DNA from 3 places in the Rhizobium sp. MHM7A genome. Region 3 is predicted to be linked to each of the others. Evidence: predicted binding sites of a transcription regulator. Region 3 holds the regulator's gene; each other region holds the start of a gene.

What was found. The regulator LexA, encoded in region 3, represses DNA repair genes until DNA is damaged. The targets are predictions, from matches to a motif close to TGTTCNNNNTGTGTTCNG.
Region 1: a site for LexA is predicted at 6,106-6,123, ahead of dinB (DNA polymerase IV). Genes of this name have one in related genera too.
Region 2: a site for LexA is predicted at 1,843-1,860, ahead of FFR93_RS05190 (DNA-processing protein DprA). Genes of this name have one in related genera too.

The regions. Positions count from the first base shown of each region.
Region 1 covers NZ_VCHT01000028.1:30,226-37,442, forward strand. The annotation lists gene FFR93_RS38475 (alpha/beta hydrolase) at 1-514, shown strand, start outside; gene FFR93_RS38480 (VOC family protein) at 609-1,133, shown strand; gene FFR93_RS38485 (hypothetical protein) at 1,145-1,387, shown strand; gene arsN2 (arsenic resistance N-acetyltransferase ArsN2) at 1,399-1,833, opposite strand; gene FFR93_RS38495 (cold-shock protein) at 2,358-2,561, opposite strand; gene FFR93_RS38500 (penicillin-binding protein 2) at 2,796-4,562, opposite strand; gene dinB (DNA polymerase IV) at 4,979-6,067, opposite strand; gene FFR93_RS38510 (hypothetical protein) at 6,505-6,762, shown strand; gene FFR93_RS41200 (hypothetical protein) at 7,096-7,217, opposite strand, start outside.
Region 2 covers NZ_VCHT01000001.1:888,521-895,737, reverse strand. The annotation lists gene FFR93_RS05200 (hypothetical protein) at 1-511, opposite strand, end outside; gene FFR93_RS05195 (class I SAM-dependent methyltransferase) at 688-1,527, opposite strand; gene FFR93_RS40730 (hypothetical protein) at 1,581-1,751, opposite strand; gene FFR93_RS05190 (DNA-processing protein DprA) at 2,035-3,087, shown strand; gene smpB (SsrA-binding protein SmpB) at 3,143-3,619, shown strand; gene FFR93_RS05180 (hypothetical protein) at 3,612-4,064, shown strand; gene FFR93_RS05175 (hypothetical protein) at 4,154-4,786, shown strand; gene FFR93_RS05170 (metallophosphoesterase) at 4,878-5,765, shown strand; gene FFR93_RS05165 (RNA ligase family protein) at 5,722-6,465, opposite strand; gene FFR93_RS05160 (hypothetical protein) at 6,583-6,822, shown strand; gene FFR93_RS05155 (hypothetical protein) at 7,102-7,217, opposite strand, start outside.
Region 3 covers NZ_VCHT01000004.1:238,436-245,652, forward strand. The annotation lists gene gltA (citrate synthase) at 1-409, opposite strand, end outside; gene FFR93_RS17425 (ComEC/Rec2 family competence protein) at 700-3,126, shown strand; gene lexA (transcriptional repressor LexA) at 3,107-3,826, opposite strand; gene FFR93_RS17435 (VOC family protein) at 4,026-4,922, shown strand; gene kdsA (3-deoxy-8-phosphooctulonate synthase) at 4,919-5,764, shown strand; gene eno (phosphopyruvate hydratase) at 5,905-7,179, shown strand.

The DNA.
Region 1 (7,217 bases), on a different contig from region 3:
CGCCATCTATCGAAAGGCCGTTACCCACCTGGCCGTCCTCGACGTTCCGCTTCCCGGCTGGACGCAATGGGAGGCGACGACGGCAGGGATCTGGCACTTCAGCTTTCATATGAACCGGGATCTACCGGAGCGCCTGATCCATGGACGTGAATATGATTATGTTTCGGCCTTCATGGCTGAACGGTTCTACGATCACAGCACCTTCGATCCGGCTGACATCGAGATCTACGCGAAAGCGATGGCTCTTCCTGGCCGCACGCGCGGCGGCATGGAATGGTATCGCACGCTGGCCGGCGATCATGCGGCTGCGCTCGAGTACAAGAAGCAGCCGCTCGAGATACCGGTGCTTGGCCTGGGTGGGGAACAGCGTTTCGGTGCGAAGATGGTCCCCATGCTTAAAGAGTTTGCCACCAATGTGAGGGGCGGCTCGATTGCGCGGTGCAGCCACTATGTCGCTGACGAGCGGCCAGATGAAGTGGCGGCCGCTCTGATCGATTTCCTCCGGGCCAGTTGAAACTCTGCGACTGCCCCGTCGTCGGCTGGGATTGTGCGCGAGTGGCGCCCGCACCTATCGCGTTCGATTAATTAAACAAGAAAGGAAAACTGTCATGACCGCACCTGTTGTTCGCGGCGTAAATCATATCGGCATCACGGTGGCCGACATCGAAGCTGCAAAATTTTTCCTGGTGGAAGCTTTTGGCGGCGAGGTAATCTATCAGTCCTTCGGACCACAGGATCCGCCGCGGCAGGGACCTGAATTCGAGCGGGCCACTGGTGCTTTCCCTGGAACGGTCGTGCGCGCGCAGGCGGTGGTCAAGATCGGAACCGGACCTGACATCGAGCTTTTCGAAATGCACGGCCCCGAACAAGCCCAGCCGGTTCGAGCGAGCGACTTCGGCATTACGCATTTCGGAGTCTACACCGACGACATCGACGCATCAGTTGAGCGATTCGAAAAAGCTGGAGGCACGTCTCTTACCGCGCCGCGCGCTATTCCCTACGCAACCGAAAAAGGCCCCGGAAACAAGGTCTGCTATTGTCGTATGCCATGGGGCACGACTGTGGAATTCATCACCACGCCCGACCGCATGGGCTATCATGACCAGACGGATCTGCGCAGGTGGCAGGACTAGGACAGAGCGTTATGAGCTTCGACCACAATGTCTCGCCGCAGGTTTCTGCCGCTCTCGGCGATAGCTGCGGCCTCGGTGCTGGCAGTTTGCTCCTCCACCTCCGGCACCAGCCGGACGGTGGGGCAGCAGCCGGTACGGTGTTACCGGACAGGCAGATCCGATCGGAGAGCCTGTCGGCCATGATTTCCCGATTCGACGACGGCGGCGATGACGATTGCGGTATCGAGGGCTTGGGCAAACGAGCCTGCGCCTGAGCCGACGCCCGTCACGATCCAAGGTCCTTCACCATCAAGACCGCTGATGACGGACAGATCGACGCTGCCTGCCGGGTCCGAAGGATTGCCTCGGGCGCGTCCGCGCGGTCGATCTGAACAAAGCCAAGCCTTTCAAAGAAAGGTGCCGCGGATGTCGTCAGCAGATAGGCTTGGGTGGCACCGAATCGGCGAGCCTGTTCAAGGACGTCCAACGCTATCCTCTTGCCGATGCCCCGACCTTGGTGGCCTGGGGCTACGGCAATCGACCGGAGCAGGATATCGTGGCCCGTGGGTTCAAAACCGCCGCAACCGCAGACTGATCCGTTCTCAGCTGCAATAAAGAATATCCGCCCGACGCCTTCAAGGTCGTCGGTGGGCAGGCCTGCGCCATCTAGCAAGGCCTTGAGAGAGGGGTCGGTTCCACCGACCGGTTCGATATCGATCACTGAGAGCTTCTCCGGACCTCGAGGAGCGCAGCAACCCCCGGCCGTGCCAACGGGGGCGCATATTTCTGGGTGGGCCGCACGGCGGTCCTGCATCTGAAAGGGCGCCCTCGGTTTAGCATGAACTTCGCCGTTCCGTCACTCGGACCCCGACCGCGGTATCTACGCGGGTATTTCGACGCGCGAAATGTTGCAGCTTGCTGTCTTGCAAGACGGTTATTCCATGATGATGAAGTTCGTTTCATCAGCGGTTCATCGACAATCGTGAAAGTTGCTTTACTCTAAAACAATCGTCCGCTTCAGGCGCCGAATCCAGTCTTCCAACGCGTGGGATAATGCCAAGCCTTCTATCCTTGAATTACCGGAAATCTCCGGCTTTAGGGAGTAGGCTAGGCACAGGCTCGGAATAAATCCCGGATCTTCCCATCGATACGCTGAAGGTGAAGAACCAGTATTTTCATTGAGCGTAGCCGACTATATGAAAGCCTAAGGCTGCTCAAATGCGGATCCAGACGATCGTCCAGTGATCACAAGGGTGATACGTTTTCTGCCTTCGACTTTCCGGTTTTGCGATCTTGGCCGACCTCGAAGCTGACCTTATCGCCTTCGCGGAGTGATCCGCCGCGCTGCAAGGCAGATACGTGAACGAAGACGTCCGGTCCGCCATTCTCAGGCGTGATGAAGCCAAATCCCTTATCTTCGTTGAAAAATTTAACAGTTCCGGTAGGCATGACAATTCCTCTTCGCTTGCGCACCAAACGCACACGGGCTGAACGTATAACGCGAATGCGCTGCCATCAACGGAAAGCTTTTCGCCCATGCAATGATTCGAAAATCTCCACGAGGCTGGCCCGTCAACTTGAGCCGGATGAGGCCTTTTTTCCAAGGCGGCAGCCGTAGCTTTTGCACAAGGGACTTGTGCGGCCGACTTCATTGGGGCAGCTCTCTTCCTTCGACGTGCAGGCTCAAAAGTTTTCTATAGAATAGGGAGCATCCTTTGAACCGAAACGGGGCTGAACCCCGAGTAGGGGGGCGGCACGAGCGATAATCTCTTTCACCATCGGCGCCGCAGTGGATGCGGCGGTTCGTCCGCCGTGCACGCCAGTCTTCGGCGCGTCGATGATCGACAGGACCATGTATTTCGGCTTGTCCATCGGGAAGGCCGCAACGAAGGCGTTGAAGTTGAGGTCACTGGCATAGCGTCCGTTGACGACTTTGTCGGCGGTTCCGGTCTTGCCGCCAACATCGAAGCCCTCGACTTGGGCCGCCCGGCCCGATCCCTTCTGCCCGTTCCTGCTAAAGAGGGTGCGCATGTCCTCGCTCGTGCTTTGCTTGACAACGGTTTTCACCAGCGTCGCGGCCTGTTCCGGCGACCGTGGCAGGAAGGTGGGCGGAATAAGATTGCCGCCATTGATGAGTGCCGAGGCTGCTGAGGCGGTCTGAAGTGGCGTTGTCGCTACGCCATGGCCAAAGGAAATCGTGACTGAATTGATCTTCTTCCAGGTGCGCGGTTGGGTCGGTGTGGCCACGCCCGGCATCTCGGTCTCCATCTTCGAGAGAAGGCCGAGTCTGGTGAGGAACTCCTGGTGACCTTCTATCCCCACCATGTCCGCGACGGCCGCTGTGCCGATGTTCGACGAGTACTGGAAGACCTCCGGGATCGTCAAGGGCCTGTTCTTGCCTTTAAAATCCTTGATCGTGAAGCCGCCCATGCGGATCGGCCGCGATGCATCGACCACAGAATTTAGAGTAATCTTTTCAGCGTCCAGGCCCATCGCCAGCGTGAAGCTCTTGAAGGTGGAGCCCATCTCGAACGTGGCGTTGCTGATACGGTTGAACCAGCCTTTCTCATACTCCTTGTCGACGCTGCCGTCAGTCAGCGTGCGCGACGGCTCGTTAGGATCGTAGTCGGGGACCGAAGCCATTGCCAGAACTTCACCTGTCTCAACGTCGAGAACGACAGCGCCGGCCGCTTCCGCCTGATAGGCGTTCATCGACTTGGCGGCGACGTCGCGCACGATGTTCTGAACGCGGATGTCGATCGAAAGCCTGACGGGCTCGAGCGAAACGCCCGAAGTCATTCCGATGGCCCGCAGGTCGGCTAGACCCTGTTGGTCGAGATAACGCTCCATGCCGGCCAGGCCGAGATTATCGACGTTCACGTGGCCGACAATATGTGCCGCCGAACGACCGCCGGGATAGAAACGGCGTTTTTCAGGTCTGAACCCGATGCCGGGAATGCCGAGGGCGAGGATATCAGCCTGCTGCCGTGGTGTCAGTTGTCGCCGCAGCCACTGAAAGCCGCTATCCGTCCTCAGCTTCCGATGTGTGTCTCGCCAGTCGAGGTTCGGTAGGATGGCGGCGAGCTTCTCCACTACCTCGTCGGCATCGATGATCCGTCGGGGATCTGCGTAGAGAGAGACCATGTTCACGTCGGTCGCCAGTAGCTGGCCATTGCGGTCGACGATATCAGGCCGCGACGCAACGGCACTTGGATTTCCGAGAGAGGCGGTCGTCGGCTCCTCGGCAAGCCCGTACTGGACAAGGCGCCCACCAATCAGCAGGAAGCCGCAGACGAAAGCGCCGACCGTTATTCCCAAGCGCTGCCTTGCCTGGCCACCCCGCTTGTTTCTTGTGCCGAGGATTTTTTCCGGAAACAACCCGCTTTCTGGTCTGGTGATCAGGATATGAGAGCGGCTTTTGACCTTCAATATGCGGGCAATGAGACTCATCGAGATCATTCAGAGGTGAAGACTGAAATCAAAGAAACATCGCCCGAAGCGCGACACGATTTCGGGTTGTCTCTCCTGGAGCACTAACGTCTAAAATTGCACCCTATGTCTTAGAAGAGCGTTAACGCCTTGCGGTTTTGAAGTCGCGCGGGCCCGCTCCTGACGGAACTCAGCTTCTCGACCTAAAGGCGAACCGTGCGGAGATCGTGGTCATCTTACACGCTCCTATAGTGAGGTCGACCGTTCGATACCTTTCAAAAGCAAGTCGCGGCGCCTGCACTAAACAGCTCGACCACAGCTTCTGCGGCGCTACCCGGACCACATAAACTTGCGAAGAGGAAATCCTCCGGCCGCTGCCGGCAGGGACATTCGGGGTCAAGCGCCACGCGGGCGCTTTTTCCAGCCGATGCTGGCGTCTAAAGCGCCAACCTCAATTGCGGCTCCGTTGCTGAGATGCGCCGCTCCAATGACGACAATGTCACGCCGAGCAGACGGATACCTTTTCGCGGCGGGAAGATCGGTGAAAGCAGGAGGCCAACTATCTCTTCGAGGTCGGCGATCGCCGCCAGAGGTGCCGGAACCGTCTTGCTGCGGGTGATCTGGTTGAAGTCGGCATATTTGACCTTCAGCGTCACCGTCTTGGCGCCGATTTCATTGGCCTCGCAATACCCCCACACTTTTTCGATCAGCGGCTGAAGCCCTTGGCGGGCCGGCTCATAGGCGTGGAGATCCTGTGAGAAGGTATCCTCCGCGCCGACAGATTTGCGCACCCGGTTCGGCTTGACCTGGCGCTCGTCGATGCCGCGGGCAATGCCGTAGAAATAGGGTCCCGATTTCCCAAAATGTTCGACGAGGAACTCCTGCGTCTTCTCCTTGAGGTCGGCGCCGGTCTCGATCCCGAGCCCGTGCATCTTTTTGGCCGTTGCCGGACCGACGCCGTGGAATTTCTTGACGGGGAGAGCCTCGACGAAGGCCGGCCCGTTCTTCGGGGTGATGACCGCCTGGCCGTTTGGCTTGTTCAAGTCGCTTGCCATCTTTGCCAGGAACTTGTTGTAGGAAATTCCCGCGGACGCGTTGAGGCCGGTCGCTTGCTTGATCCTGGCGCGGACTTCCGACGCGATCTCGGTGGCGATCTCCATGCCCTTGAGATTTTCGGTGACATCGAGAAAGGCCTCGTCCAGTGAGAGCGGCTCGATCAGTAGCGTGTATTCGGCGAAGATTTCGCGAATCTGCTGCGACACCGCCTTATAGACATCGAAGCGTGGCGGCACGAAGATCAGATCCGGGCATTTGCGCTTGGCGGTCACCGATGGCATCGCCGAATGGACGCCATAGGCGCGCGCCTCGTAGCTCGCTGCGGCCACCACGCCGCGGGCGGCCGATCCGCCGACGGCGATCGGTTTGCCGCGCAGTCCCGGATTATCGCGCTGCTCGACCGACGCATAAAAGGCATCCATGTCGACATGCACGATTTTTCGGACGGGAGGTGAACTCTTTTCGTTCATAGCGGCTTCGCCAATCAATCGGCATCTGAACTCGCGCCGAAAACAAAAAGGGAACATAGCAGGCTTGTGCGCGATATCAACCGTTACGATGGGCGCCGTGTCGCAGCTTGCGAAACTACCGTCCATCAGATGTGGCATCGGCGCCACCCACTGCCTTTCCTCTCCGCTTTCACAATTGGCAGGAATCGTGCGATGATTGCTCTGTCCTCCTGACAGGAGCCCCGTGAACCTCAACACCCATAACCGCTTTGTCCTGGACTTCATGGCCATGCGCACCATAACGGTCACTGAGAGCGTGCCGGTCGAGTTGATATGCCAAACTGCAATGGCGTCCGAAAGCAGAAATTTTCATGATGGAGCCCAGCAGTAAGACGTGAGGCTGTGATACAAATACCTGTCAGACGAGAGCACAGACTTATACAAAGCAGGTTGCAACGATGCTGAAAACCGATACCCGCCAAGCGAATTGGCGTCGTGCCAATCCGGGCAAATATGATGCTCACCTTGCTGTGCAGCGAGCAGTGAAGACAGGCGAGTTGGAAAAGCAGACGTGTGAGGTGTGCGGGGTCGAAGCGGTTGATGCCCATCACGATCAATACGACGAGCCTTTGAGGGTGCGGTGGTTATGCCGACGGCATCACACAAGGCTTCACCACTACGGCGAAGACATGTTTCCGATCAGGAACGCATTTTAGATGCCTCCGCGCGCCGCTCCTCAGCATTTTCCGGTGAAGCAGATCACACCTTGCCACCAAGCGGCGACTCTCAAATGGTGTCTGCCCGGAGAGAGGGGAGGCTCATGCGAAAACGGGAATTCCTGATCGGCGTGGCCTGGCGGGGATCAGCGCCCTAACCGTACGCAGGCCGAAATCTCGTCGCGAGATTGCTCACTGTCTCATCGCTTTCGAGCCCGAATATCCGAGTTGGAACGATAAACGTTGTGTGGTCTCCAGGAGCATGGAGATATAGGGGCTGTCGGGCGTGTTGCTCATGACCGTTTCGCTGTGCCCCAACCATGCGGCCCGTTCTCAATCGGGGAGATGATCCCGGCTATCGGCCTCGGCACATTCGAGACCTTCGATCTCCGCCCAGAATAACCACGCGGGCATGTCGGCGAGGGCGTCCACCGGTTCGATGAACATGGCGGAAG
Region 2 (7,217 bases), on a different contig from region 3:
TTTCGAACGTTTCACGCGTCGGATCGGTGCGGAAGTCTCGCAGCGAATATTCGAGAGCCGTCAATTCCGCCGACTTCATAATTCGCGTGCCGCTCGATGCGGTCGCCAGGTTTTTCTTTGCCTTGCTGACCGCTTCGACGATGAACTCGGGCGTCACGAAGGAAAACCGCGCGATATCGACATCAATCTGGTTGGGCTCGATCTTCTCTGCAATTTCAGAGATGATGCCGATGCGTGCTAATTCCATGGGGCTGGTGCTACCCATCTGTTCAACATTCAACTTCGATTGGAAGAAGCGTGGCTCGTCGATGATAATCTGCAAGATGCTTTCCGGTGTGGCCGGAAGAAGGTCATTGATCAGTCGCATGCGAACGCGACTGGCTTCGTCTGGCAGCAGACCGTGAACGGCGACGCCATCAGCCTGCGCCTCATGGAGACCTTCAACATAAGCGGCCCGATAACCGGCTTTGGCATTTTCAATGATGGAATTAAGCAAATCCTGACTGGACATGGGTGAAACTTTCATACGTGATTTTGGTCAGGAACCTTTGTCGAGGTTTCCCACGAGGAGTTCTGGAACCAGATATAGTCCATGCCGTGCAGTTCGATAAGGTCGTGACCTCAGATCGAAGCTGCTCGATCTCTTTTCTTATCGTTCCCGATAAGGTTTGTGATGGGTGCAAGCCGTCATTTCTTGAGGTCTCGCCGCAGCTTGAGCACCAGTTTCAGATGCGTCGGATCGGCAAGCTGGATACCGAAAGTATTGTCCACCTCTTGATACAGGAACGGCAGCGTGTAGTGGTCCTTATAAATCGGTATGTATTCGTTCGGGATCGAGGCCAGAAAGTCCTCATACGGAGTAGGAAGGTAGTTCTCGCGCAGTTCGCGTTCCCAGTTATCGACGTATCGGTAAGTGAGGAAGAAATGAATAAGCGACCAATTTTCCGAGATCGAGCCCCATTGTTTCTCCCAGTCGCTGAGACGTTTGCGGCCATCCCTCATCTTGCCGAAGACCTGACGGACCCGTGCGACATGGTTGGGATGTGCCGGTCGCGATGCGTGTTCGGAAACCATCATGTCGCGAAAGGCGATGAAGTCGAAGACAACGCCGTCCTGGCCCCAGATTTGGTCCATGACCTTCTGAAGGTCTTTGCCCTTCAGATACATCTTGATTTCATGGACGACGCTGGCAAGGCTGAGCGCGGCTTTTCCACCCTTCGCTTGATGGGCGTTGACGATGGCCGCGACCTCGGCCCAATCCGACGTATAGAGAATGGGTTTACTGGGGTTGCCCGGGTTGCGCATTCTTGCGCGGTCAAGCATTTCTTGGTCGTTGTCGTAGCCGACCAACTTGATGCCGGGAAAGTTCCTGGCGATGAAGCCCAGCATCGCGCCGTCCGCACAGCCAAAGTCGATAAGCAAGTTTGCGTCGATGAAGTTGACGAAGAAGGCCTTGTCCCACATGGATTTGGCCATTTCGTCAGTGTAGAACTGATCGTTGATGATGGGATTAACGTGCTCGTTCATTGTCAAAAACCTGCTTATCGGATTCTCAGGGCAACATGGGCTGATTGTCGGCTTCAGCGCTCGGATCGGCGGTTCTTATCCTTGCACTCAGCAATTAACGCTTTAAGCTCTTCCACGCTGATACCACGGATGGCGGCGGAATTTCGAAGGCTTTGCTCGTGAGCCTCTTCCTCGCTCATGCGCTTTGGCGGGCGGGGTTTCTTGCCGGTCTTCGGGGGTTTCATTGTGCCCTCCACGGCTAGGGGCGAAGTGTCGTGTCTGGCTTGATCCGGTGAACCATTCGGTCCCCGTCGAGACCCTCTGCGCTCCATGTCGTCTTCATTTTTTGATCCTGATCTTTGCCAACTCTCTTCTTACCGACGCACTATAATTCCACGACTTTAAATGTCAACATTGATGGTGGAGAAATCCCTTGTTTTCCTCATTCGGTAAACTGCTTTTCCTGTTTGTCGCTTGCTGAATTTCATGCTTGAATTCCTTGTGACGAATTCATGCGGAAGATGCGCCATGCAAGATATCAAACTCAAATCCGCTGCGGGAGCCCTTATCATCGGGAAGCTTGAAGGTTTTGGACCGTCGGCTTTTGCCAAGCTTGCTGCACGGTTCGAGACCATTGGCGCTCTTCTGAACGCCCGAGAAGCTGACCTGACAGGCGTGGTCAACATCACTCAGCGAAACAGTTTGATGATTAGTGGGCACAAGGACCTCATGCGGGCCCATATGGAAGTCACAGCTGACTTTGATCGCGTCATCGATATGGGCGCGCAGCCGATCAGCATTTTCGACGATCTCTATCCACGGCGTCTGAAGCTAATCCCGAATGCTCCGACTGTGATTTATGCCGCAGGCGATCTTTCTCCGCTTGAGCGTGCAGTCGGATGCGTGGGCACCCGCCAGCCAACGCGGTTTGGTCAGGTGGTTGCCGCGAATATGACCAAGATGTTGGCGGAGAACGGTTTTACGATTGTTTCCGGCCTCGCTTCCGGCATCGATAGCATTGCTCATAGGGAAGCCCTTGCTGCGAACGCTCCGACCCTTGCGGTTCTCGGTTGCGGCCTGGATAAGATCAATTATGGAGCCTACGAGCTTTACGGTATGATCGGCGACAGTGAAGGCGGCATGGTGTTGACAGAACAGCCGCTCGGCCAGGAAGCGGATCGCAATACGTTGTCGCGCCGTAATCGTATCATTACCGGTCTTTCGGTGGGTACGTTTGTGTTCCAGCTTGAGCGTGATAGCGGCACCATGCACACGGTCAAATATGCCTTCCGCCAGGGCAAGCCGATGTTTGTTCCGGTTATTCCTGAGCGCTTCAGGGAGGAGCCTGAAAACAACACCGCAATTGATATGGCGAACATGAAGCCATCGGATTTTGCTCGCATGTGTGACTGGAAAAAGGAATACCTCGATGCTGCAAATGAAAGCAGTCTTCCGTCAGTCGCGGACAGCATTTCCGGGAAGGACGATTATCCACGCCTGATTGAGCGTCTAAATGCTCTTATTCAGGAAGGGAAACCGGAAGAAAACCTTGAAATTGAACAGGTCGCCACTTTCGCTTGAATGATTTAACCCCTATATAAGGTGCTCAAAGGAATTCTTTAAAGGGGATACGACCGTGGCCACGACAGATCAGAAGAACGGACAGAGGAATTTGTCTGAGAACCGTCGTGCGCGTTTCGATTACGAAATCGTCGAGACGATTGAAACCGGTATTGTTCTGACGGGTTCCGAGATCAAGTCGATTGCCCAGGGCAAAGGTCTGATCGCCGAATCCTACGCTTCCTGCGAAGGCGGCGAACTGTGGCTGATCAATTCGCATATCCCTGAGTATTTCGAGGCCAGTCGGTTCAATCATGAGCCGCGCCGTCGTCGCAAGTTGCTCGTGCATCGAAAGGAACTGGCTCGGCTTGCCAACGCGGTTGGTCGCGACGGCATGACATTGGTTCCTCTGCGTATCTACTACAACGAGAAGCGTCGCGCCAAGCTGGAGCTTGCTGTTGCTCGCGGTAAGAAGTCTCACGACAAGCGTGAGAGCATCAAGGACCGTGAGTGGGGCCGTCAGAAGCAAAGGCTCCTGAAGCAGAATGGATGATGAAAGCATCGTTTGCGAGCGTGCCCGGGTTCTTCGCCGATCTCAGGCACTCTCGGTAGCGTTCTCGCGTCGGCTGGAGTGCGGTATTCTTCTCGTGGTGGATGATTCCGAGGCGCTGTTCAATCACTATACGCGCGAATGCATCGATCACATTCTCAAAGTCTTTGTCGTATTCGACGATGCGACTTTGCTCGACGTCACCGGCAGGCATGATCGCGGGGTTATCGAAGGTCGATATCTTCGTTCTAACACTGCCGATGGTTCTTACCGGTTCATAGAACTCAAAGGCGAAGCTCAACTGGCATCTTTCGTATCCACCGATTGGGATTATGCATTGAGTCCTGTTTCTGACATGGAGATCGACACTGCGTTCTGCGATTTTCTGCAAACCTATCCTGAATACGGGCCTTTGGAATTGTCGCTGTGCGGGAATGTTAAACGCTGACCGCATAGCCTGCGCAGATGCTGGGTTGTTGATTTCGGTCGGTCATGCTGCACTGTAAATGAAACTCTTGAATTTGTGGAACTTTTGCGATGATCAGCCGACCACCTTTAATGCGTTATTTCGATGTTCTGTTAGCCTGGATCAAAGACACAGAGGCTACGGGCACTTTCAAGGGGTTCTCCAGGCAATTGCGGGAATTGCGTGCGGTCGAGGTCCTGGTTGAAACGCTTCCCGCCGAATACACGCGGGCCGTCAACCGCATGACGATGAACATTCAGCAATACGGGGCTCACAAGGGTGGCATGCGCGATCTTCTGGAATTGCGTTCGATTGAAAAGGCGTTCGCTCCTCATCCATCGCGTCTTTACGCTGACGAGGACAAACAAGGACTACTGGCTGCCCTAATGCTCAAAGCATACAGCGTTTATGAGCGCCCTGACGGCGCGTCACCCTTGCGGGACAAGAATGTCATCGTTGCCGGTGACGACCGCTATGTCTACACCTGCCCTGTAACCTATGTTTCTCCAGCGTCTGAAAAGGAGAAAGCATTCTTCGAATGCGAGTTCAATCGCGACGATCTTTCCCTGATCTCTGCTCGCTTCGAGCGGAGTGTGAGTGGGGAAGCGCTTGGGCGAATGACGGAGAAGGGCATTGCCTTGGTCAATGAAGAACGTGACGAGCTTCTTGAGACCATGGGACTGACATCGGTGCCGACCATCTGATGGAAATCTCCGAGACCACAGTCAAAGTGATGTTCATCTTCGCCTGTGCTCTGGTAGCACTGGTCATTGCGGATTCGCGATGGTTCGGTCCATGGAGAGCCGCCCGCCGCAGAATCAAAGTGGAGCAAGACAAATCTTGAACCGTCCAGCCATCCTGTATGCCATTCCCGATATTCATGGTCGCGCCGATCTGCTCAAGGCTGCTCTCGATTTCATTCGCGCGGATGCAGGTTACTACGGCTCCCGGCCGGTGATCTATTTTCTCGGCGATATCGTCGACCGTGGGATGCGCAGCAAGGAAGCGATGGAACTGGTCAAGGAAACGCTCGCTCGTCATCCTGACTCGATTTTCCATATCGGGAATCACGATTGGTGGTTCATGGATGCGGTTCTCGACCGAGACGTCGATGCCGAATTCATCGATGCCTGGAAGAAGTATGGTGGCCTGCAGACCTTGCAAAGTTATTGCGGGAACGTACCGGATCGGAAGGCCTTCAATGAAATCCGTTATCATCACCGGGATCATATTGAACTGATCGAGCAAGGATCGCTCGTAACGACCCATTCGAAGTTCGTGTTTGCGCATGCTGGCCTCGATTTCAGCAAGCCGCTGCGCGAGCAAACGGTCAATGACTTGACGATGGTACAGAAAGGCTTTCTTGACGTCGTATCGAATAAGGCACCGGTTGTGATCCATGGTCACACGACCTTTCGAGGCGGCCCTGTCGTCACGGAGAACCGTATCTCTCTTGATACTGGTGCGTGGAGCACCAATCGCCTGGTCTGTTGTCGTATCCATCCGGAGAAGAAGGAGATCAGCTTCTTCGAGACAATTGGCAGCCAGACGATGACTGAGACCCAGGAATGCGAGGCGATCATTGAAAATCGCGGGTTGGGGTCAATTTTTGATCGTCTCGACGAGCTGTTTGAAAACTTCAGCGTTGAAGATCGGGTTTCTCGCAAAGGCCATTTCGGATAAGGTCCCGGTCTTTCCAATGCTCGTTGCCATCGATGATGGCCTGAATGAAGTCCTCTCGCACCCACTTGAACCGGCCAGTTACTCTGGCCGCGTCCTCAATCTTGCCGTAGACGCCTTCCATTCGCCCTGAACCGTCCAGTTTTGCCTGAGCCGGAACGTGGCTGGAGCAATAATACGACTGTCCCATCAAGCGTTTTGGATGGACGGCATCGGTGGCTTCTCCCTCGAAAAGGACGTGGATGGGCATGGTCGGCGCTCCTTTCAAAAACTCGCGTCGCCGCGCTGTTGAAAGGAAATCGCCCGTAAGCTTGTCCTGGACGTCGAACTCCAACAGGTACGAAGGTAGCCGGTCGTAGAAGATGGCATGAGCTGCGAGGCACCACATCCCATACACCATGAAACGATCTTGCAGCCGGTCGAAGAGTTCGTCCTGATGAATGCCAAGCCAGACTTTCAGCTCATCATAGACCTTCTCGACACCCCCGTGCATTTCCATGTCCAGGATATTCGCGCGTTCCCGTAAGATCAGGTTGGCGTCCTCGTCGAAGTGAAAGCTCACCTCGGAGCCGTCGACCTTTTCTTCAAGGACGATGTTCTGGCCAAGTACCGAAGTCCATTTCACGCGATCAACATCGTTCTCGCAACCGGCAAGACCCGATCCTGACAAATGTGGTGTTCGTGGTGACTTGAGCTTGATCATGATGACGACATCTCCAATAAAAGGAATTCGCACGCGACTTGGGAAATGTCAACATTACTCTTCCATGCAAGTCGACTTCATGCTACCAATTACCGTATGGATATGGAGCATCTGAGCATGGTTGAACAAGTCGAACCCTTCATCAAAGATTACCAGGAAGCTTTTCGCGCAGCCAACCCGGAAGCAAAAGGCGATATCCGCGTGCAAGTCTGGACGCGAGGCTGGTACCGTATCGCTACTCCCGGTTCCGATTTCAACACCAAGAAATACCGTAAATCCGAAATCGTAGCTTTTACGGCGCGCTTGCGCGCGAAGGTCGCCGAACCTTCAGCCGTTCCTGCGCCAGGTGCTATGTGAGGCAGGATCGATATTCGTTTCTCGGTCCTCGGACACTCGTTGCTGATTTTGAGGCTGCGCTTGCCACCGTCCGTAAGACTTGGCCCACCGCATATGCGGAAGGCTCGACCGGTGCCGAGAGGACGTTCTACGTGGGACCCAGTGATAAAGCCGGGTTGGTAGCCCATTGCTGGCTTCGCCGTTTCAGAGAAGAGGCAATGTATCTGAGATGCTTACCCGCTGACAGGCAGCCATACCTCGACACTGACATGCCTGGCGGCTAACGACAATCTCTAGACCTCACTTACCGTAGGCTGCCCACCAGGGCAGAATTGCGCACACGGCTTCGCGGTCACTGCCAACGAACCCCCAATTCCCGGTGATGATCCGCCACCCCTTCTTGTTGTGTCCGTCGT
Region 3 (7,217 bases):
CGCACATGACGGCCATCGGATGCGCGTCGCGGCGGAAGCCGGTGAAGAAGCGGGTCATCTGTTCATGCACCATCGTGTGATGCGTGACGCGATAGTCGAAATCCTTCTTTTGCGCAGCGGTCGGCAGTTCGCCGTAGAGCAGGAGGTAGCAGACCTCGAGGAAGTCGCCATGCTCGGCGAGCTGTTCGATCGGATAACCGCGGTGCAGCAGGACACCCTCGTCGCCGTCGATATAGGTGATTTTCGATTCACAGGATGCGGTCGAAGTGAAGCCCGGATCGTAGGTGAAGGAGGCGGTGTTCTTGTAGAGGGCACCGATATCGATGACGCTCGGGCCGATCGTGCCGCTTTTAACGGCAAGGTCGACTGATTTGTCACCGATTTTTATTGTAGCGCTTTGATCCGTCATGCTGATCCTCCGAAATGTCGGTGGCGCCATAAAAGCGCCATAGGGGTTAAGCGTCCTTTCCGATAGCTATATGATCGGGACGCTAATGCCAAGTTACCGTGACGGCATTTTGTGCATTGCGGCAACACCTTTTAGGCACTGCAGCGATGAGCCGCACGCATAGCGGAAGCCGATGATTCAACTGACCTTTTGCCGCTTACGATTTTCCCTCATATTTCAATCGATTATTCTTGCCGGATTTGCGTTAAGGTTGCATTCTGGGGTCTGGGCGGAATGACCTCGGGCGGCGCATGCAGGAAATGACGACAGCCGAATTGCGGCCGAAGGCGGGCGTCGGCCCAGCCGATCCCACGCCTTTTCATACGCCTGCCGCGGGGACGCCGGCAACGACCCAGTCCTCGGTACCTTTACGACACCGGCTGACGGCCGCAATCACCCAATTATCGCGTGCCGGCGTTCGCATGCTGAGCGAGGAGGTGGACTACGGCCGCCTGCTTTTATTCTCGCCGGTTCTCCTCGGCGCCGGCTCCGCCTTCTGGTTTCTGGCGGCGACAGATATTCCGGTCGTTCCATCGCTGCTCGGCCTGTTGACGTTGACGGTTGCGGTTTTCGTCGCGGGCTGCGCACGGCCGGCGTTGCAGACAACGCTTCTAACGCTGGCGCTTATGGTGTGCGGCATGCTCTGCGCTCAGTTCGAGAGCTGGCGGGTCTCCACCGTCATGCTCGATTCATCGGTGACGACGACGGTGACAGGCCGCGTCGAGCGGCGCGAAGGCGACGATCGCGGGCGGTGGCGCTATATTCTTGCCCTCACAGGCACCGCCGAGCCGGAGGTGAAGCGGCCGCCGAGGCGGGTAACCGTCATCGCCCGCGGCGCCGATGTGCCTTTCGAGATCGGTGATATCATCACCGGCAGGGCACGGCTGACGCCGCCGGCAGGCCCGGCGCTGCCCGAACTCAACGATTTTTCCTTCGCGGCTTATTTCGATGGCATCGGTGCAAACGGCTTCTTCTACGGCGCGCCGACGAAGCTCGAAGCGCAGGCGCCGCCGCCGGAGGCGAGATGGAGTTCCGATGCCCTGCTCGAGTGGCTCTATAGGCTGCGTAGCGGCATCGGCGATCGCATACGCGCGATTCTGCCTGGCGACACGGGCGCATTTGCCGCCGCTCTCGTGACGGACGAGCGGCGCGCGATTTCGAACGAGACGACGGACGCACTGCGCCAGTCAGGCCTTGCCCACATTATCGCTATATCAGGCCTCAACATGGCTCTGTCGGCCGGCATCTTCTTCGTCGGCTTTAGGATGCTGCTCAGCCTCTTTCCGGGTGTCGCTCAGGCCTATCCGACCAAGAAGTTTGCCGCCGCCGGAGCGCTCATCGCCGTCACGGCCTATTTTCTGATCTCGGGTTTCGCCGTCTCGGCAGAGCGCGCCTTCATCATGATGGCCATTATGCTGATTGCTGTCTTCTTCGACCGGCCGTCGATCAGCCTGCGCAACGTCGCTCTTTCCGCGCTTGTTATCATTGTGATCTCACCTTCCGAAGTCCTGGGCCCGAGTTTTCAAATGTCCTTTGCCGCGACGCTGGCGCTGGTATCGGCTTATCAGCTGTGGAAGGAACGGCGCGTCGGCGAAAGCGCCCTGCCGAAAATGCCGGCCCTGCGGCTGGCCGCTGCGGTCGCACGCTTTTTCAGCGGCGTTTTCCTGACTTCGCTGATCGGCGGCTTTTCCACGGCGCTGTTTTCGATCGAGCATTTTCATCGCCTGACGGCCTATGGTCTCCCGGCAAACCTCGCGACCATGCCGATCATCTCCTTCATCGTCATGCCGGCCGGGTTGTTGGCGATGCTGCTCATGCCTTTCGGGCTTGATATATTGCCTTGGAAGGTGGTCGGATTCGGCCTCGATCTGGTGATCGTGGTGGCAAAGACGATATCCGGTTGGGGCGGGAATATCGGCGTCGGTCGATTGCCCAGCTGGTATTTCACGCTGGCCGTGGCAGGTTTCCTGCTGATGACCTTGCTGCGGACGCGGCTGCGCCATGTCGGCACCGCTCTCATCGCCGTCTCGACGCTTGCAGTAGTGGTTCTGCCGGCATCCCGGCCGCCGGATCTGGTGATTTCGGAAGACGGCGCGCTCGTCGCGGTCGTCACGCCGGCAGCAATGGCCTCCAATCGCGAAAGGCCGCCGGATTTCATCTTCGATCAGTGGCAGAGGGCGCTCGTTCTGACGGTGCATAATCCGCCGACGATGCTGGATAGTCCTGCGAGCCCGGAGGATAAGGAGAGGCGCCTCAGGCTTTCCCGCGAGCAGCAGAACGAAGCGAAGATCGCGATGCAGGCGGCCGCGGCCGGCGCTGAGGCGGAAAGCTTTTCCTGCCTCAGGAAAGCCTGGTGCATAGCCAAGCTTGCAAACGGTCATATCGTGACCGTCATCGAAAATGCCGCCTATCTCGGCCCTGCTTGCGATGCCGGCGATATTGTCGTAACGTCGGTACGCCTGCGCTTCGCCAGCTGCCGCTCGGGTGCGGCGCTGTTTACCGGCGAAACGCTGCGCAGGACCGGTTCGGTCGAATTGCGTTTCACTGAGAGCGGCCTCGAGGTCGCGACGGCCTTCGATGCATTATCGCGGCCATGGATGCGCCACCGCGCCTATGATTGGCGCAGCAACAGTTTTACCGATTCCGGCCCGTCCAGCGTCAGTGATAGCGGCGGATGAGGCCGACCAGCTTGCCCTGCACCTTGACGCGGTCGGGTCCGAAGATGCGGGTCTCATAGGCCGGGTTGGCGGCTTCCAGGGCGATCGATGCGCCCTTGCGGCGGAAACGCTTCAGCGTTGCTTCCTCGTCGTCGACGAGGGCAACGACGATATCGCCGGGACTTGCAGTGCTGCCGTTACGGATGATCACCGTATCGCCGTCGAAGATGCCGGCGTCGATCATCGAATCGCCCTTGACCTCCAGCGCGTAGTGCTCACCGGAGCCAAGCATATCGGCGGGAACGACGATGTCGTGCGTGTTGTTCTGGATCGCCGAAATCGGAACGCCGGCGGCGATACGTCCCATGACCGGCACGGAGACGGAGTTGCCGTTGTCTGCGACCGCCTTTGCCGCAGCAGGGGCGGCGACCGGCTGGGGCTTGCCGAGGCTGCCCTCGATAACGCTCGGCGAAAAACCGCGGCGCGGTTGAAGACTGGGGCTATAGGCCTCTGGAAGCTTGATCACTTCGAGCGCTCGGGCGCGGTTCGGTAGGCGGCGAATGAAGCCGCGTTCCTCTAGCGCCGTGATCAGGCGGTGGATGCCTGATTTCGAGGCGAGGTCCAGAGCATCCTTCATTTCGTCGAAAGAGGGAGGAACGCCGGATTCCTTCATGCGCTCATGAATGAAAAGGAGAAGCTCCTGTTGTTTGCGCGTGAGCATCGACGTCAGACCCCGTGATTGAAACAAATCCAGAACAGACACTATATGTTCCATATGTGTTCTGCAAGTAGCTAAATTTCCGTAAAACTTCCCGTCAACTCGTTGAGATTTTTATTTTCATTCGCCGGATTTGGCGCGCAAGCCTTGAATTGACCGCGTGCCGTCGCACATCTCATGCCATTTCAGGGAGAGGGACATTATGAAAGACCATTCCGCCAAGCCGCACCCGCTGGATCATGTCGTGTTGCCTGTCGTCAATATAGACCTGGCGCGCGAGAGGCTCGGGAAACTCGGCTTCACCGTTGCCGCCGATGCGCGCCACCCCTTCGGCACGGAGAATGCCTGCGTATTCTTTGCCGACAAGACCTATCTGGAGCCGCTCGGTGTAGCGAGCGTCGAGGAGAGCGAGCTATCGGCGCGGCAGGGTAACGTCTTTACCGCCCACAACCAGGCCTTTCGCTTCCGCTGCGGCGAGGAAGGGCTTTCGGCGATAGCCTTCGGCACCGGGGATTGCGGGCTCGATCATAAGAGTTTCATCGACAAGGGATCGAGCGCCGGCAAGATGCTGGAGTTTAGTCGGACTATGAAAATGCCGGATGGTTCCGAGAGCATCGGGAGCTTCAGACTGGCTTTTGCCGGCGATCTCCGCGCGCCCGATCTCCTTCTCTTTGCCGTCGAGCGCGTCAACCCGTTGCCGGCCGATCGCGGTTCGCTGGAAAGGCATGACAATGGCGTCACCGGCATTGCTGAGGTGGCGCTCTGCGCACCGGAGCCGGCGGCTTTCGCCGCCTTCGTCGGCCTTGCCGCAGCGCAATCGGCAGCCGAGAAAACCGGGTTTGGCGTCAATATCGCGGCCTCGAATGCGAGGATCAGCCTGGTGACGCCGGAGGGGCTGGAGGCCTATTTCGAGACCGCGGTCTCACCCGCCGAGCGCGGACTGCGCGGCCGGGCAATCCTCTTCAATGTCGCCGATCTTGCCGTGACAGAAGCGCATTTGGCTGCTAACGGGGTGACGTATACGCGTAAGAACAACCGCATTCTGGTGAAGCCCGCGCCCGGCCAGGGCACGCTCTTTGCCTTCGAGGAACCACGATGAGCTCCGATACGAATTCCGAAGTCAAGATCGGCGAAGGCGATGGTCAAGTCACCTTTTCCAATACAGGCCGCCTGTCGCTGATCGCCGGCCCCTGCCAGATGGAAAGCCGCGATCATGCCTTCATGGTGGCCGGCACGCTGAAAGAGCTTTGCGGCAAGCTCGGCATAGGCCTCGTCTACAAGAGCTCTTTCGACAAGGCGAACCGCACCTCCCTCTCGGCCGAGCGCGGCATCGGCCTGGAGAAGGGCATGGAGGTCTTTGCCGATCTGAAAAAGGAATTCGGCTTTCCCGTCTTGACCGACGTCCACACCGCCGAGCAATGCGCGGAGGTGGCAAAGATCGTCGATGTCCTGCAGATCCCGGCTTTCCTCTGCCGCCAGACCGACCTTCTGATCGCCGCCGCCAGGACCGGCCGCGCCGTCAATGTCAAGAAGGGCCAGTTCCTCGCACCCTGGGACATGAAGAACGTCCTGAAGAAGCTCAACGCCAGCGGCAATCCAAACGTGCTGCTGTGCGAGCGCGGCGCTTCCTTCGGCTACAATACTTTGGTCTCCGACATGCGCTCGCTGCCGATCATGGCGGCGATGGGCGCTCCCGTTGTCTTCGATGCGACGCATTCCGTTGCCCAGCCGGGCGGGCAGGGCGATTCCTCGGGCGGCCAGCGGGAGTTCGTGGAAACGCTGGCGCGTGCGGCGGTCGCGACGGGAATTGCCGGCGTCTTCCTCGAAACCCATCAGGACCCCGACAACGCACCGTCCGATGGCCCGAATATGGTCTATCTCAGGGACATGCCGCGCCTGCTTGAGAAGCTGCTTGCCTTCGACGCAATCGCCAAGGCCTGACATTCAACAGGCTGACATGATCGTGGTTTAGGCCACGACATAATACCGTTCGAAGGCAGGAAATTGCGGCATTGTAATTTGCACGCCTTCGATTATGACAGGCTTCGAACGACCTATCACCCACCGAGCAGGAAGAACCCATGACTGCAATCACCGATATCATCGCCCGCGAGATTCTCGATAGCCGTGGCAACCCCACCGTCGAAGTCGACGTCTATCTCGAAGACGGCAGCATGGGCCGCGCGGCCGTTCCCTCGGGCGCCTCGACCGGCGCGCACGAGGCGGTCGAGCTGCGCGACGGCGGCAAGCGCTACCTTGGCAAGGGCGTTCAGAAGGCGGTCGATGCCGCCAACACCGAGATCTTCGACGCGATCGGCGGCATCGATGCCGAAAACCAGATCCAGATCGACAACATCATGATCGAACTCGACGGCACGCCGAACAAGTCGCGCCTCGGCGCCAACGCCATCCTCGGCGTCTCGCTCGCTGTCGCCAAGGCTGCCGCCCAGGCATCAGGCCTGCCGCTTTATCGCTATGTCGGCGGCGCTTCCGCCAGCCTGCTGCCGGTGCCGATGATGAACATCATCAATGGCGGCGCCCATGCCGACAATCCGATCGATTTCCAGGAATTCATGATCCTGCCGGTCGGCGCCGATACGATCGCTGAAGCCGTGCGCATGGGGTCGGAAGTCTTCCATACGCTCCGCAAGGAACTTGCCGCGCAAGGCCACAACACCAATGTCGGCGATGAAGGCGGTTTTGCACCGGGCTTGAAGAGCGCGCCCGAGGCCCTGGACTTCATCATGAAGTCGATCGAGAAAGCCGGCTACAAGCCGGGCGACGACATGTGCCTCGGCCTCGACTGCGCCTCGACGGAATTCTTCAAGGACGGCAAATATGTTCTGGAGGGCGAAGGCCGCACGCTCGAATCGGGCGCCATGGCCGAATATTTGGCCGAACTCGCGGGCAAGTATCCGATCATCTCGATCGAGGACGGCATGGCCGAGGACGACTGGGATGGCTGGAAGACGCTGACCGATCTGATCGGCAACAAGACCCAGCTCGTTGGCGACGACCTCTTCGTCACCAACTCGGCCCGCCTTCGCGACGGAATTCGCATGGGTGTCGCCAACTCGATCCTCGTTAAGGTCAACCAGATTGGTTCGCTCACGGAAACGCTCGACGCGGTCAACACGGCGCACAAGGCGGCCTATACCGCCGTCATGTCGCACCGCTCCGGCGAAACGGAAGATTCGACAATCGCCGATCTCGCGGTTGCGACCAACTGCGGTCAGATCAAGACCGGCTCGCTGTCGCGTTCCGACCGTCTTGCCAAGTACAACCAGCTGATCCGCATCGAGGAAGGCCTCGGCCCTCAGGCCCAGTATGCCGGCCGCTCGATCATCAAAGGCTGATCGCTTCTGACTTTCAGCTCCCCGACCCGCGCTTCATG